DNA from 3 places in the Azotobacter armeniacus genome. Region 3 is predicted to be linked to each of the others. Evidence: predicted binding sites of a transcription regulator. Region 3 holds the regulator's gene; each other region holds the start of a gene.

Region 1 (4,763 bases), on a different contig from region 3:
CGTCGGCGCCTCCTATGCCTATCTGAGTGCCCGCGATCTGGCCCGGGTCGGCCTGCTGATGCTGCGCGACGGCCGCTGGGGCGAACGCCGGCTGCTGCCGGCGGACTGGGTCGCCTTCAACCGCTCGCCGGTGCCCGGCTACCGGCCGCCTCTGGAGGGGTTGGTGCCGGGAGGGCACTGGTGGCTGAACCTGCCGCTGGACGGTGCGCCCCGACCATGGCCGGACGCGCCGGCGAACACCTTCGCCGCGCTGGGCCACTGGGGCCAGGCGCTCTATGTACTGCCGGCGGAGAAGCTGGTGATCGTCCGCTTCGCCGACGACCGCGATCCGAGCTATCGGCACAACGATTTCCTGCGCCTGGCCCGCGCGGCCTTCGCCCCTGGAGAGGGACCCTGAATGCGTCATCGTCACAGTTTGCTGCTGGGCTCGGCCGTGCTGCTGGTGGCCGCCGTGGTCTGGCCGAACCGCGCGCACCTGGCGGCCTTCCCCGACATCATCGGCGCCTATACCGCCAAGGAGTACTGCTCCTGCCGCTATGTGAGCGGCAACCCAGCGGACTACTGCCATGTCTATATTCAGCAGTACATTCCGATCGACCGGCTGCACGACGAGCCGGCCAGCCGGAAGGTGACTGCCCGTGGTCTGGGACGCACCCACAGCGCCGTCTGGCTAGGTCCGCGTGAGGGCTGCCGCCTGCTGGCCGAAGAAGAGGCTTCACCCGCTTCCTGAGCCTGCGTCCCTGGTCACGCCGGCGAGCTTTCGGCGGCGGGCTGGAGCGGTTATTGTCCTGCGCTCGGTCTTCAAGCGAGAGGTTGCATGCACAAACCCTTTACCCATTTGCTGTCCAGGTGGTTGCCTCCGGCAGGGAAGCGGCTTTCCCTGGCGGGAGCGTTCGTCTCCGCCGACCTTGCCTGCCGGGAGCGATGATGCAGGGCGGTGCGGTCTTTCCCTGGCGTGGCGGCAATTGCTTCAGTCTGCTGATCGACGGCGAGGCGTTCTTTCCACGCATGCTCGCGGCCATCGCCGGCGCCAAATGGCGAATCGATCTGGAGCTGTATCTGATCAAGGATGGCCACTGTGCCAGCCTGCTGGTCGAGGCGCTGGTCGCCGCGGCCCTGCGTGGCGTGCAGGTGCGCTGCCTGTTCGATGGCTTCGGTGCCCTCGGACTCGGCGCGGCCCTGCGCACCCGGTTGACCGAGGCAGGCGTCGCCCTGGTACTGTTCAATCCCCTGCGCTGGCACTTCGGGCTGCATAACCTGCATCGTGACCATCGCAAGATGCTGCTGGTGGACGATCGCCTGGGCTATGTCGGTGGCACCGGCGCCACCGATGAGTTCTGGGATCCGCAGGATACGAGTGGTCTGTGGCACGAAGTCATGGTGGAAATCTCCGGCCCCCTTCTGGCGGACTGGCGGACGCTGTTCGACCATCAGTGGATGCTCTGTCACGAAGGGGGGCGCTGGCATTCGCAGCGACCGCCGAAGCCGCCGCGCATTCCGCCGGTGCCGCTGCGCCGCGAGGGCTCGGGGCGACTCGCCTATGCCGAGGCGCGCCAGCACCGCGACGTATTGCGGTCATTGATCCGCAGTCTGCATCGCGCGAACCGGCGCATCTGGCTGGCTACGCCGTATTTCCTGCCGACCTGGAAGGTCCGTCGCGCCCTGCTCAAGGCGGCCCGGCGCGGGGTGGAGGTGCGCCTGTTGCTGGCTGGACGCAACACCGACCACCCGCCGGTGCGCTACGCCGGACAACGCTATTACCGCCGCCTGCTGCGGGCTGGCGTGCGCATCTTCGAATACCAGCCGCGCTTCCTGCACCTGAAGATGGTGCTGGTCGATGATTGGGTCAGCGTGGGTTCCTGCAACTTCGATCACTGGAACCTGCGCTTGAATCTGGAAGCCAATCTCGAAACGCGGGATCCCGCCTTCATCGCCGCGACTGTCGAATGCTTCCTCGTCGACTTCCAAGCCAGCCTCGAGGTTGATCAGGAGCACTGGCAGGCTCGCCCCTGGTACCGCCGTCTGCATCAAAGACTGTGGGGCTGGCTGGACCGGCTGGCGGTCGATCTGCTGGATCGCGGCGGTTGAGGCGCCGGCCAGACCGGCGGCGGGTCGACGGCCGAAGGGCGGCAGGGTAGGGTGGATGTCCTGTCGCGCAGATTTCCCAGCTCCCGGTCGGAGAGCATGCGCGCTTTTCTCGTCTTTTTTCTCTTTTTTCAGGAGAAGCCCGTGTCTGCCAAGAAGATTCTCATGTTGGTCGGCGACTATGCCGAAGATTACGAGACCATGGTGCCATTCCAGGCGTTGTTGATGGTCGGCCACGCGGTTCATGCCGTATGCCCGGGCAAGAGCGCCGGACAGAGCGTGCGTACCGCTATCCACGACTTCGAGGGTGATCAGACCTATAGCGAAAAGCCAGGGCACAACTTCGCCCTGAACTTCGATTTCGCCGAGGTGCGCGTCGAGGATTACGACGCGCTATTGATCCCGGGCGGCCGGGCGCCCGAATACCTGCGCCTCGACGAACGCGTGCTGGAGTTGGTGCGAGCCTTCGCCGCAGCGGACAAACCGATCGCGGCGGTTTGCCACGGCGCCCAACTGCTGGCCGCAGCCGGAGTGCTCGAAGGCCGCTCGTGCAGCGCCTATCCGGCCTGCGCTCCCGAGGTGCGGCTGGCTGGAGGCGAATATGTGGACATTCCGCTGGATCAGGCCCATGTTGATGGCAACCTGGTCACTGCTCCGGCCTGGCCGGCGCATCCGGCTTGGCTGGCCAAGTTTATCGGGCTGTTGGGCACCCGGATCATCCTGGAAGGTTGAGATTCCGGAGCAGGGAACCGGCGGGCATTGGCCGGGTGGATGACGATGACCCAGTACGGAGCCGCACAGCCGGCTGAATGCGTGGCTTGTGGGCAGGATGTGCCGGGTGTTGCATTTTTTTTGTGCGCATCGGATCTTGCTGGGCGGGTGGAGGACAATTTTGGTGCATGGATCTCTCGCTTCCCTCGAGCCAGTTCGCGAACCAACCGGCCAGCCAGGGCAAGACCGAGCCGTTCGGGCCAGGTGACCGGCTGGACAGCGCTATGGACGGGGAGCGGCCATCTCGATCTGTCGTCGCCGCCCAGCCGGTCGCGGACGGGCTCCAAGTCATTGATAGAAACAGGAACTTGGCAACTGGCATGAGCTTTGTGAATTTCTTTTATGCACAGCCGAGGAGCATGCATGGATCGCCAATTTTTTGATGAAATGTACGATGCGAACGGCGTCTGCCGCCCGCATTACCGGGGCTTCGCCAACTGGCTGGAGAACACCCCCCAGGAGCTGCTGGCCCAGCGCCGGCGCGAGGCCGATCTTCTGTTTCACCGAGCGGGCATCACCTTCACCCTGTACGGTGACGAGCAGGGCACCGAGCGTCTGATTCCCTTCGACACCATCCCGCGCAGCATTCCGGCCAGCGAGTGGCAGGGGATCGAGGCCGGGTGCATCCAGCGGGTCCAGGCTCTGAACCTGTTTCTGGCCGACATCTACCATGATCAGCGCATTCTCAAGGCCGGTATCATTCCGTCGGAGCAGGTGCTGGCCAACGACGGTTATCAGCAGGTGATGCACGGGCTCGACCTGCATCGCGACATCTACGCGCACATCGCTGGAGTCGACCTGGTGCGTGATGGCGACGGCATCTTCTACGTGCTGGAAGACAACCTGCGCACGCCGAGTGGCGTCAGCTACATGCTGGAAGACCGCAAGATGATGATGCGGCTGTTCCCCGAACTGTTCGCTGCCCAGCGTATCGCCCCCGTCGACCACTACCCGAACCTGCTGCTGGAGACCCTGAAGAGTTCCAGCCCGCTGGACAACCCCAGCGTGGTGGTGCTGACGCCGGGGCGTTACAACAGTGCCTATTTCGAACATGCTTTCCTCGCCCGCGAGATGGGCGTGGAGCTGGTGGAGGGCGCCGACCTGTTCGTCCGCGACGAGCGGGTGTTCATGCGCACCACCGCCGGCGCCAAGCCGGTGGACGTGATCTACCGTCGGCTGGACGATGCCTTCCTCGATCCGCTGGCGTTCAATCCCGAGTCGGTGCTCGGCGTGCCGGGGCTGCTCTCGGCCTATCGCAGCGGCAACGTGATGCTGGCCAACGCCATCGGCACCGGCGTGGCCGACGACAAGTCGATCTATCCCTACGTCACCGACATGATCCGGTTCTACCTGGGCGAGGAGCCGATCCTGCAGAACGTGCCCACCTGGCAATGCCGCAAGCCGCAGGAGCTGTCCCACGTCCTAGCCCATCTGCCCGAGCTGGTGGTCAAGGAAACCCAGGGTTCCGGTGGCTACGGCATGCTGGTGGGGCCTGCGGCCAGCAAGGCCGAGATCGAGGCTTTTCGCGAGCGCCTCAAGGCCCGTCCCGAGGCCTACATCGCCCAGCCGACCCTGAGCCTGTCGACCTGCCCGACCTTCGTCGAAAGCGGTATCGCGCCGCGGCATATCGATCTGCGGCCGTTTGTCCTGAGCGGTCGCGAAACCCGTCTGGTGCCCGGTGGACTCACCCGCGTGGCGCTGCGTGAGGGCTCCCTGGTGGTCAACTCGTCCCAAGGCGGCGGGACCAAGGACACCTGGATCGTCGAGGATTGAAGGAATATCGAGCATGCTAAGTAGAACCGCCGCCGATCTGTACTGGATGTCACGTTATCTGGAGCGCGCCGAGAATCTCGCGCGGATGCTCGACGTCAGCTACTCGCTGTCGCTGATGCCGCAGGACGGCCACG
Region 2 (4,763 bases), on a different contig from region 3:
TTCCAGCCACTGACGATCTTCGCTGTCCAGTGCGCAGTGTTGGTGCAGACCAGGCAGGTCGAGGAAAGCATTGGGGCAACCTTGGCGTGCGAGCTGGCGGTTGCGCGCCGCCGCCACCTGGGTCGCGGCGCTGGCGGTATCCGGGCCGTCCAGGCGCGGTGCGCCCAGGGCGGTGGCCTCGCGGGTGACGCCGATATGCAGGTCGATGCGGTCGAGCAGCGGGCCGGACAGCTTGGCGCGGTAGCGCTGGATCTGTTCAGGGCTGCAGCGGCAGCGGCCGGCGGGGTCGCCCAGGTAGCCGCAGGGGCAGGGGTTCATCGCCGCGACCAGTTGGAAGCGCGCCGGAAAACGCACCTTGTCGTTGGCCCGGGCGATGACGATCTCGCCGCTTTCCAGGGGCTCGCGCAGCACTTCCAGCACCTTGCGGTCGAACTCCGGCAATTCGTCGAGAAATAATACTCCCTGGTGGGCCAGGGTGATCTCCCCGGGGCGCGGCCGGCTGCCGCCGCCGACCAGCGCTGGTCCCGAGGCGCTGTGGTGCGGCTGACGGAACGGCCGCTTCGGCCAGGCCGCGAGCGGTGCGGCGCCGGCCACCGAGTGGATCGCCGCCACTTCCAGCGCCTCGCGCTCGTCCAAAGGCGGCAGCAGTCCCGGCAGGCGGCTGGCCAGAAGGGTCTTTCCGGTTCCCGGCGGGCCGCTGAGCAGCAGGTTGTGGGAGCCGGCGGCGGCCACCAGCAGGGCACGCTTGGCCGCGGCCTGGCCCTGCACTTCGGCGAGGTCGGGGTAGGATGGCGCCTGGCGCAGCAGGCCCTGGGCCTGGTAGGGCGCCAGCGGGGCCTGGCCGTTCAGGTGGGCGGCCAGCTCCAGCAGGTGGTCGACGGCCAGCACGGTCAGTCCCGAGGCCAGGCTGGCCTCCTCGGCGTTCGCCCGCGGCACCACAAGGGTGCGTCCGGCGGCGCGGGCGGCCAGCGCGGCGGGCAGCACGCCCTGGACCGGCCGCAGGCTGCCGGAGAGGGCCAGCTCGCCGAGGCATTCCAGGGGGCCGAGGGCCTCGGTGGGCAGCTGCTCGCTGGCAGCGAGGATGCCGAGGGCGATGGCCAGGTCGAAGCGTCCGCCGTCCTTGGGCAGGTCGGCGGGTGCCAGATTGAGGGTGATGCGCCGCGCCGGAAAGTCGAAGCCGGAGGTGAGGATGGCGCTGCGCACGCGGTCCTTGCTCTCGCGGACCGCGGTTTCCGGCAGGCCGACCAGGGTCAGCGCCGGCAGGCCGTTGGCGAGGTGAGCCTCCACGGTGACGGCGGGCGCTTCGACGCCCACCTGGGCGCGGCTGTGGACGATGGCCAGGGACATGGATCTCTCCTTGATCGCATTCCCCGCACGCTCAGGCGGCGGGCGGGGTGGGGGGCTGTTCGCCCAGGCGTGCCTCGAGTTCGGCGACCTTGGCTTCCAGAGCCTCCAGGCGGGCGCGGGTGTGGGCGAGGACGGCCATCTGGCTGTCGAACTCTTCCCGGCTGACCAGATCGAGTTTGCTGAAGGCGCTCTGCAGCAGGGCCTTGAGCTGGGCTTCGAGCTCGCGTGGCGGGAGTGGCGCCTCGCCGTTGAACAGGCGGGCGGCATGGGTGCTGAGGGTGTCGAACAGGGCTTTGGGTGGCAGCATGATACGGTTCCGGAGTCAATCGGTCGGCAGTGTAGCACGGGGCATCGGCAAGACTGCCGAGAGGTGTTGTGCACGGTTTTTGTGCTGGCGTGCGCTGGACTGCGCACTGAATGGGTGCGGGATTTTCCCGTAGCGCTTTAGAGAAGTTCTATAACCGTTTGCTAATAGGGGTTTTTGCCGTTTGTCGATAGCGGTATGATTTTTGCCTTTGCGAAGGCATGGGATCCAGCGTGCTCGCCAGAGCCGGGTGCCGTCGAGCGGGTCGGCCCGAGATACCCGCGCGTTACAAAGCCAGACACTGCGCTTAGACTTGAATTGGGGTCGTTTTTTCCTGGGGCAAGTCCACTACACGGAGATACGTTTCATGAAGCTAGTCACTGCCATCATCAAGCCGTTCAAGCTGGACGACGTACGCGAGTCGCTGTCGGAGATTGGGGTGCAGGGCATCACCGTCACCGAAGTCAAGGGGTTTGGCCGGCAGAAGGGTCATACCGAGCTGTACCGGGGTGCGGAGTACGTGGTCGACTTTCTGCCCAAGGTGAAGATCGATGTGGCCATCGAGGACGGCCAACTCGATCACGTCATCGAGGCGATCACCAAAGCTGCCAACACCGGCAAGATCGGTGACGGCAAGATTTTCGTAGTCAATCTAGAACAGGCCATCCGCATCCGTACCGGCGAAACCGGCACCGACGCGATCTGAGCCTACGATCCCCCCGCCCCAGGAGATAACCAATGATGTTGCGCAAAAGCGCAGGGCTCGCTGCCCTTCCCTCTCTCTTCTTGCCTGCTCTAGCCAGCGCCCAGGAGGCCACGTTGGACTCCGGCGATACCGCCTGGATGCTCACCGCCACGGCGCTGGTGCTGTTCATGACCGTTCCCGGTCTGGCGCTGTTCTACGGCGGCATGGTGCGCTCGAAGAATGTGCTCTCGGTGATGATGCAGTGTTTTGCCATCACCGGCCTGATCAGCGTGCTCTGGGTCCTTTTCGGCTACAGCATCGCCTTCGACACCACCGGCATGGAAGAGGGCGTGCTCAACTTCAGCTCCTTCGTTGGCGGTTTGGAGAAGGCCTTTCTCAGCGGGTTGACCACCGACAGCCTGGTTGGCACCTTTCCTGAAAGCGTCTTCATCACCTTCCAGATGACTTTCGCCATCATCACTCCGGCGCTGATCACCGGTGCTTTCGCCGAGCGCATGAAGTTCTCATCGATGCTGGTGTTCATGTCCGTCTGGTTCCTGCTGGTCTACGCGCCCATCGCCCACATGGTCTGGAGCGGCAACGGCGCGCTGATGTGGGACTGGGGCGTGCTTGACTTCGCTGGCGGCACCGTGGTGCACATCAACGCCGGTGTCGCCGGCCTGATGGCCTGCCTGGTGCTGGGCAAGCGCAAGGGCTACCCGGGCGTCGCCATGACCCCGCACAACCTCGGCTACACCCTGATCGGCGCGGCCATGCTGTGGGTCGGCTGGTTCGGCTTCAATGCCGGTTCCGCGATCGCCGCCAACGGCACCGCCGGTATGGCCATGCTGGTGACCCAGATCGCCACTGCCGCCGCGGCACTGACCTGGATGGTCGCCGAGTGGCTGACCCACGGCAAGCCGAGCGCCCTGGGCATCGCCTCCGGCGTGGTCGCCGGCCTGGTGGCCATCACCCCGGCCGCCGGCACCGTCGGCCCGATGGGCGCCCTGGTGATCGGTCTGGCCTCCGGCGCAATCTGTTTCTACTGCGCCACCAGCCTGAAGCGCAACCTCGGCTATGACGATTCCCTCGATGCCTTCGGCGTGCACGGTATCGGCGGCATCGTCGGTGCGCTGCTGACCGGCCTGTTCGCGGCACCGGCCCTGGGTGGTTTCGGCGAGGTGGACAGCATCGCCAGCCAGCTGTGGATCCAGACCAAGGGTGTGCTCTTCACCGTGATCTACACCGGTGTCGTCACCTTCGCGATCCTCAAGGTGATCGAGCGGGTGATGGGCCTGCGCATCAGCGATGAGGAAGAAACCATCGGTCTCGACCTCTCCCTGCACAACGAGCGCGGCTACAACATCTGAGGGTCGGGAGGGCGGCCGGAGCGATCCGGCCGCCATTCTCCCTGCGGCCGTGCTCCGGCAATGGTCGCAAACCGTCAAAAGGGCGCCATCGGCGCCCTTTGCTTTTTTCTGTGCCGCGCTAGAATTCCCGCGGCAGAATCCTGGAGCTGTGGCAGATGTGGCAACAGACGACTATCACCCTGCGTGCGCGGCCGCGCGGCTTCCATCTGGTGACCGACGAGCTGCTTGCCGGCCTGCCGGAGCTGGCCTCCTGCCGGGTGGGGCTGCTGCACCTCTGGCTGCAGCACACCTCGGCCTCGTTGACGATCAACGAGAATGCCGACGCGGCGGTGCGGCGCGATTTCGAGCGCTTCTTCAACCGTCTGGTGCCCCAGGGCGACGGCGGCTACGAACATGACTATGAAGGGCCGGACGATCTGCCAGCGCACTTCAAGGCCAGTCTGCTGGGCTGCCAACTGCTCCTGCCGGTGACGGCGGGACGCCTGGCGCTGGGGATCTGGCAGGGAATCTATCTCGGCGAGCACCGCGAACATGGGGGCGCGCGCCGCATCCTGGCCACGCTGCAGGGCCGAGGGAACTGATTTTTTTGGCGAAGCTCTCAGAGCTGAGATCGCCCAACGAATGCAGTGGTCCGCGGGCCAGGGTCAAAGCGACCGCTGGCGGGACTATAACCAACCTGTTGTATGCAAGTCGTGAGGTCGAACATGAGCGATGAAGAACTGGAACAGGAAGAGCTGGAAGCGGGTGAGGAGGACGAAGGTGAGGAGCTGAACGCCGCCGACGAGGCAGTCGCTGAGGAGGACGACGGCAGTGACCGGGTGGTGGCCTCCGGCAAGAAGTCCAAGAGCACAGTGGACGTTGACGAGATGCTCAGCGTTGAGGCCAAGCAGAAGGATCGCGATGCGTTGGCGCGGGCCATGGAGGAATTCCTGGCGCGCGGCGGCAAGGTGCAGGAAGTCGAGCCGAACGTGGTCGCCGACCCGCCGAAGAAGCCGGACAGCAAGTACGGTAGCCGCCCCATCTGACCCTTTCCGGTCGGCTGGCGGCGCAAGGGCGG
Region 3 (4,763 bases):
TCGATCTTCCGCAAGCTTACGGTGGCCGATAACATCATGGCGATCCTCGAAACCCGTAAGGATCTAGACGGAGAAGGCCGCCGCCAGGCGGCGGAGGCCCTACTGCAGGAATTCCACATCAGCCATATCCGCGACAGCCTCGGCATGAGCCTCTCGGGCGGCGAACGGCGCCGGGTCGAAATTGCCCGCGCTCTGGCCAGCACGCCGAAGTTCATCCTGCTCGACGAGCCCTTTGCCGGCGTCGACCCGATCTCGGTGAATGATATCAAGCAGATTATCCATCACCTGAAAAACAAGGGCATCGGCATCCTGATCACCGACCATAACGTGCGTGAGACGCTGGACATCTGCGAAACCGCCTACATTGTCAACGATGGGCAGCTGATAGCCGAAGGCGATGCCGAGGCCATCCTCACCAACAAACTGGTGCAGGAAGTCTATCTCGGCCACGAATTCCGGCTATGAGGCGCCCTATTGAATGGGATAGACCAGTCAAATTCCGTTATAATCAGGCATAAAATTTGCTTTAAGAAGGCGCATCGTCGCCTCGTAGTGATTGACGCGAATGCTTCGGCAAATATGGTGCTTCCTATAATATGAAACCATCGCTAGTCCTTAAGATGGGTCAGCAGCTGACGATGACCCCACAGCTGCAACAGGCCATCCGTCTGCTCCAACTATCGACCCTGGATCTTCAGCAGGAAATCCAGGAGGCCCTCGACTCCAACCCCATGCTGGAACGTCAGGAAGAAGCTGAGGACTACGACAGCCCGGATACGCTGGCCGAACATGGCGACCAGTCAGCGGATGCCGCACAAGGCTCCTATCAGGAGAGCTACGAGAGCTCATCCGCCAGCGAGGACGGCGGCAACCTGGAGGATGGCGACTGGCACGAGCGCATCCCCAGCGAGCTGCCGGTGGATACCGCCTGGGAAGACATCTACCAGACCAGCGCCAGCAGCCTGCCGAGCAGCGACGACGATGACGAGTGGGATTTCACCACCCGTACCTCTACGGGCGAAAGCCTGCAGAGCCACCTATTCTGGCAGCTCAACCTGGCCCCGATGTCGGACACCGACCGCCTGATCGCTGTCACCCTGATCGACAGCATCAACAGCGACGGCTATCTGGAAGCCTCGCTGGAGGAAATCCTCGCCTCCCTGGACCCGGAGATGGGCATCGAACTCGACGAAATGGAAATGGTGCTACGCCGCATCCAGCAGTTCGAGCCGGCAGGCGTCGCCGCACGCGATCTCAGAGAATCGCTGCTACTGCAGCTGCGCCAGCTGCCGGCCGACACTCCCTGGCTGGAAGAGGCGCAACGGCTGGCCGGGAGCTATCTCGACCTGCTCGGCAACCGCGACTTCACCCAACTGATGCGGCGCATGAAGCTCAAGGAGGAGGAGCTGCGCCCGGTGATCGAACTGATTCAGAGCCTCAACCCACGCCCCGGCGCACAGATCGAGGCGGGCGAGCCCGAATACGTGGTGCCCGACGTCATCGTACGCAAGCACAATGATCGATGGCTGGTGGAGCTCAACCAGGAAGCAGTGCCGCGCCTGCGCATCAACCCCCATTACGCCGGCTTCATCAGACGTGCAGATGCCAGCGCCGACAACACCTTCATGCGCAACCAGCTGCAGGAAGCGCGCTGGTTCATCAAGAGCCTGCAGAGCCGCAACGAGACCTTGATGAAGGTATCCACGCAGATCGTCGAACACCAGCGGGGCTTCCTCGACTATGGTGAAGAAGCCATGAAACCGCTGGTGCTGCATGACATCGCCGAAGCCGTTGGCATGCACGAATCGACTATCTCCCGGGTCACTACCCAGAAGTACATGCATACTCCGCGCGGCATCTACGAGCTGAAGTATTTCTTCTCAAGCCACGTCAGCACCGCTGAGGGCGGTGAGTGCTCGTCCACCGCCATCCGCGCCATCATCAAAAAACTAGTTGCCGCGGAAAATCCGAAAAAGCCATTGAGCGACAGCAAGATCGCTGGTTTACTGGAAGAACAGGGCATACAGGTGGCTCGCCGCACAGTCGCCAAATACCGGGAATCGCTCAGTATTGCGCCTTCCAGCGAACGCAAGCGACTCATGTAACGGGATCGAGCCGAGCCATCGATACAGCAGCAGCCCTTCAGCGGCTAGTCGAAGCAGCGTATACCGGTAGCAGGCCCGTCAGCCTGCGTTAAAACAGAAATAAGGAGAAAGCGGTATGCAAGTCAACATCAGTGGACATCAGCTGGATGTGACCGACGCCCTACGTAACTATGTCGAGGAGAAGATCAGCCGGCTCGAACGCCACTTCGATCGCATCACCAATGTTCAGGTGATCATGACAGTCGAAAAGCTCAAGCAGAAGATCGAAGCAACCCTGCATGTCTCCGGTGCCGAAGTAGTCGCTAATGCCGAGCATGAAGACATGTACGCCGCCATCGACCTGCTCGTCGACAAGCTTGACCGTCAACTGATCAAGCACAAGGAAAAGCAGATTGAACGCCAGCAGGGCGCTACGGCCCGCTGACTCCTCCGCCCTATGATCAGACTCGAAGACATCCTGACTCCCGGCCGCTCCCTGGTGAACGTGCCGGGGGGCAGCAAGAAGCGCGCTCTCGAATACATCGCCAATCTGGTCGCTCGCGAGATGCCCGACCTGGATCAGCAGACCATTTTCGAGAGCCTGATTGCCCGTGAAAAGCTGGGTTCGACTGGCTTTGGCAATGGCATCGCCATCCCCCATTGCCGTCTTCCCGGTTGCCCCGCCCCGATCAGCGCCCTGCTGCGGCTGGACGCTCCGATCGATTTCGATGCGATCGACGGCATTCCGGTCGACCTGCTATTCGTCCTGCTGGTTCCGGAAGCCGCCACCGACGAACATCTGCAATTGCTTCGCCAGATCGCTAGCATGCTCGATCGCAGCGAGGTACGCGAGCGTCTGCGCCAGGTCGAGAGCAACGAAGCCCTTTACCAGGTCGTGGCGGACGCCCAGAAGGGCCAGTAGGATTCCGTCCAGGAGTACGGAGGTTCGTCGACTGTGAACGAGCAATTGGCAGCCCGGCTTTCGGTAATCACTCCTGGCGACGGAAAACTCTTATCATGCGCGTGATTATCGTCAGCGGCCGCTCCGGTTCGGGCAAAAGCACCGCCCTCGATATCCTGGAAGACAACGGCTTCTTCTGCATCGACAACTTGCCGGCCATCCTGCTCCCCGAACTGGCCGAACGGGCGCTGCTGCATACCGAACTGATCCAGCCCCAGGTCGCGGTATCTATTGACGCACGCAACCTGCCCAGCCAGCTGAAACGCTTCCCCGAACTGCTGACAGAGGTGCGCACCCGCTATATCCTCTGCGACCTGCTCTATCTGGACGCCGATGACGAAACCCTACTCAAGCGCTTCTCGGAAACCCGCCGACGCCATCCGCTGACCAACGAGAACCGTTCGCTGGCCGAAGCGATCTGCTACGAAAGCCGGCTACTCGCTCCGATCAAGGATCTGGCCGACCTCAAGATCGACACCACCCACCTCAACCTCTACCAGCTGCGCGACACGCTCAAGCTGCGCCTGCTGAACAAGCCTGAACCGGGAACGGCCTTTCTGTTCGAATCCTTTGGCTTCAAGCGGGGGATGCCGGTGGATGCAGATCTGGTGTTCGATGTGCGCTGCCTGCCCAATCCGTACTGGAAGCCGGATCTACGCAATTTTTCCGGATTGGATCAACCGGTCGCCGACTACCTTGCCGCTCAGCCGGACGTCGAGGAGATGTACCAAGACATCCAGGCCTATCTGCAGAAATGGCTGCCCCGCTTCGCCGCCAGCAACCGCGCCTATGTCACCATCGCGATCGGCTGCACCGGCGGCCATCACCGCTCGGTCTACCTGGCCAACCGGCTTGGCCGGGCATTGAAGCAGTCACTCAAGAACGTTCAGGTTCGCCACCGCGACCTCTGCTGAAGGATGGATAACGCGATGCCCGCCTGCGAAGTCACCATCATCAATAAGCTTGGGCTGCATGCCCGGGCAGCGGCCAAGTTCGTCGGGGTCGCCGGGCGCTACGCCTGTGCGGTGCGCATCGGTCGAGCCCCGGAGAACCTGGTCGACGGCAAAAGCATTATGGCGGTCATGATGCTGGCCGCCGGCAAGGGAACGCCCGTTCACCTGCATACCGAAGGCGAGCAGGACTGCGAGGCACTGGAAGCCCTGGTCGAGCTGATCAATAATCGCTTCGACGAAAACGAATAAATACTGCCGCTCGGCCTGCCCGGCGGCAGGTGTCCACCCTGCGTCACTTCGCTCAGCTTCCCGCCAGAGTCATCCGTTCGACAAGCACCGAACCGGTGCAAATGTTGCTGCGATGCTCCAGATCGTTGCCCACCGCGACGATCTGCCGGAACATGTCGCGCAGGTTACCGGCGATGGTTACCTCCTGTACCGGATACTGGATCTCACCATTCTCCACCCAGAAGCCGCCGGCACCACGGGAATAATCGCCGGTCACCAGATTGAGCCCCTGCCCCATCAGCTCGGTCAGCAGCAGCCCGCGCCCCATGCGGCGGATCAGTGCGGCCTGATCCTCCTCGCCGTGGCTGACGAACAGGTTGTGCACCCCGCCAGCATTGGCCGTACTCGGCATTCCCAGCTTGCGTCCCGAATAGGTGCCCAAGGCGTAGCTGGCCAACCGGCCCTGCTCGACGAAATGCTTGGCCCGGGTTGGCAGCCCGTCAGCATCGAAGGCGGCGCTGCCCAGTGCTCGGGGAA

The links. The regulator sigma-54, encoded in region 3, starts transcription at its own class of promoters, with help from an activator protein. The targets are predictions, from matches to a motif close to ANTGGCATNNANNTTGCTNT.
Region 1: ACYVD0_RS07520 (circularly permuted type 2 ATP-grasp protein) is a predicted target of sigma-54. The motif match lies at 3,171-3,190, and genes of this name have one in related genera.
Region 2: glnK (P-II family nitrogen regulator) is a predicted target of sigma-54. The motif match lies at 1,844-1,863, and genes of this name have one in related genera.

What each region holds. Positions count from the first base shown of each region.
Region 1 is NZ_BAAGYK010000033.1:153,762-158,524, reverse strand. It holds gene ACYVD0_RS07540 (serine hydrolase domain-containing protein) at 1-397, shown strand, start outside; gene ACYVD0_RS07535 (amidase) at 398-730, shown strand; gene ACYVD0_RS07530 (phospholipase D-like domain-containing protein) at 928-2,088, shown strand; gene ACYVD0_RS07525 (DJ-1/PfpI family protein) at 2,185-2,817, shown strand; gene ACYVD0_RS07520 (circularly permuted type 2 ATP-grasp protein) at 3,220-4,629, shown strand; gene ACYVD0_RS07515 (alpha-E domain-containing protein) at 4,643-4,763, shown strand, end outside.
Region 2 is NZ_BAAGYK010000103.1:3,156-7,918, forward strand. It holds gene ACYVD0_RS13680 (YifB family Mg chelatase-like AAA ATPase) at 1-1,347, opposite strand, end outside; gene ACYVD0_RS13685 (accessory factor UbiK family protein) at 1,379-1,654, opposite strand; gene glnK (P-II family nitrogen regulator) at 2,019-2,357, shown strand; gene ACYVD0_RS13695 (ammonium transporter) at 2,390-3,706, shown strand; gene ACYVD0_RS13700 (YjbQ family protein) at 3,862-4,287, shown strand; gene sutA (transcriptional regulator SutA) at 4,411-4,731, shown strand.
Region 3 is NZ_BAAGYK010000003.1:50,323-55,085, forward strand. It holds gene lptB (LPS export ABC transporter ATP-binding protein) at 1-465, shown strand, start outside; gene ACYVD0_RS00755 (RNA polymerase factor sigma-54) at 597-2,105, shown strand; gene hpf (ribosome-associated translation inhibitor RaiA) at 2,221-2,529, shown strand; gene ptsN (PTS IIA-like nitrogen regulatory protein PtsN) at 2,542-3,006, shown strand; gene rapZ (RapZ family nucleotide-binding protein) at 3,102-3,959, shown strand; gene ACYVD0_RS00775 (HPr family phosphocarrier protein) at 3,975-4,247, shown strand; gene pmbA (metalloprotease PmbA/TldD family protein) at 4,300-4,763, opposite strand, start outside.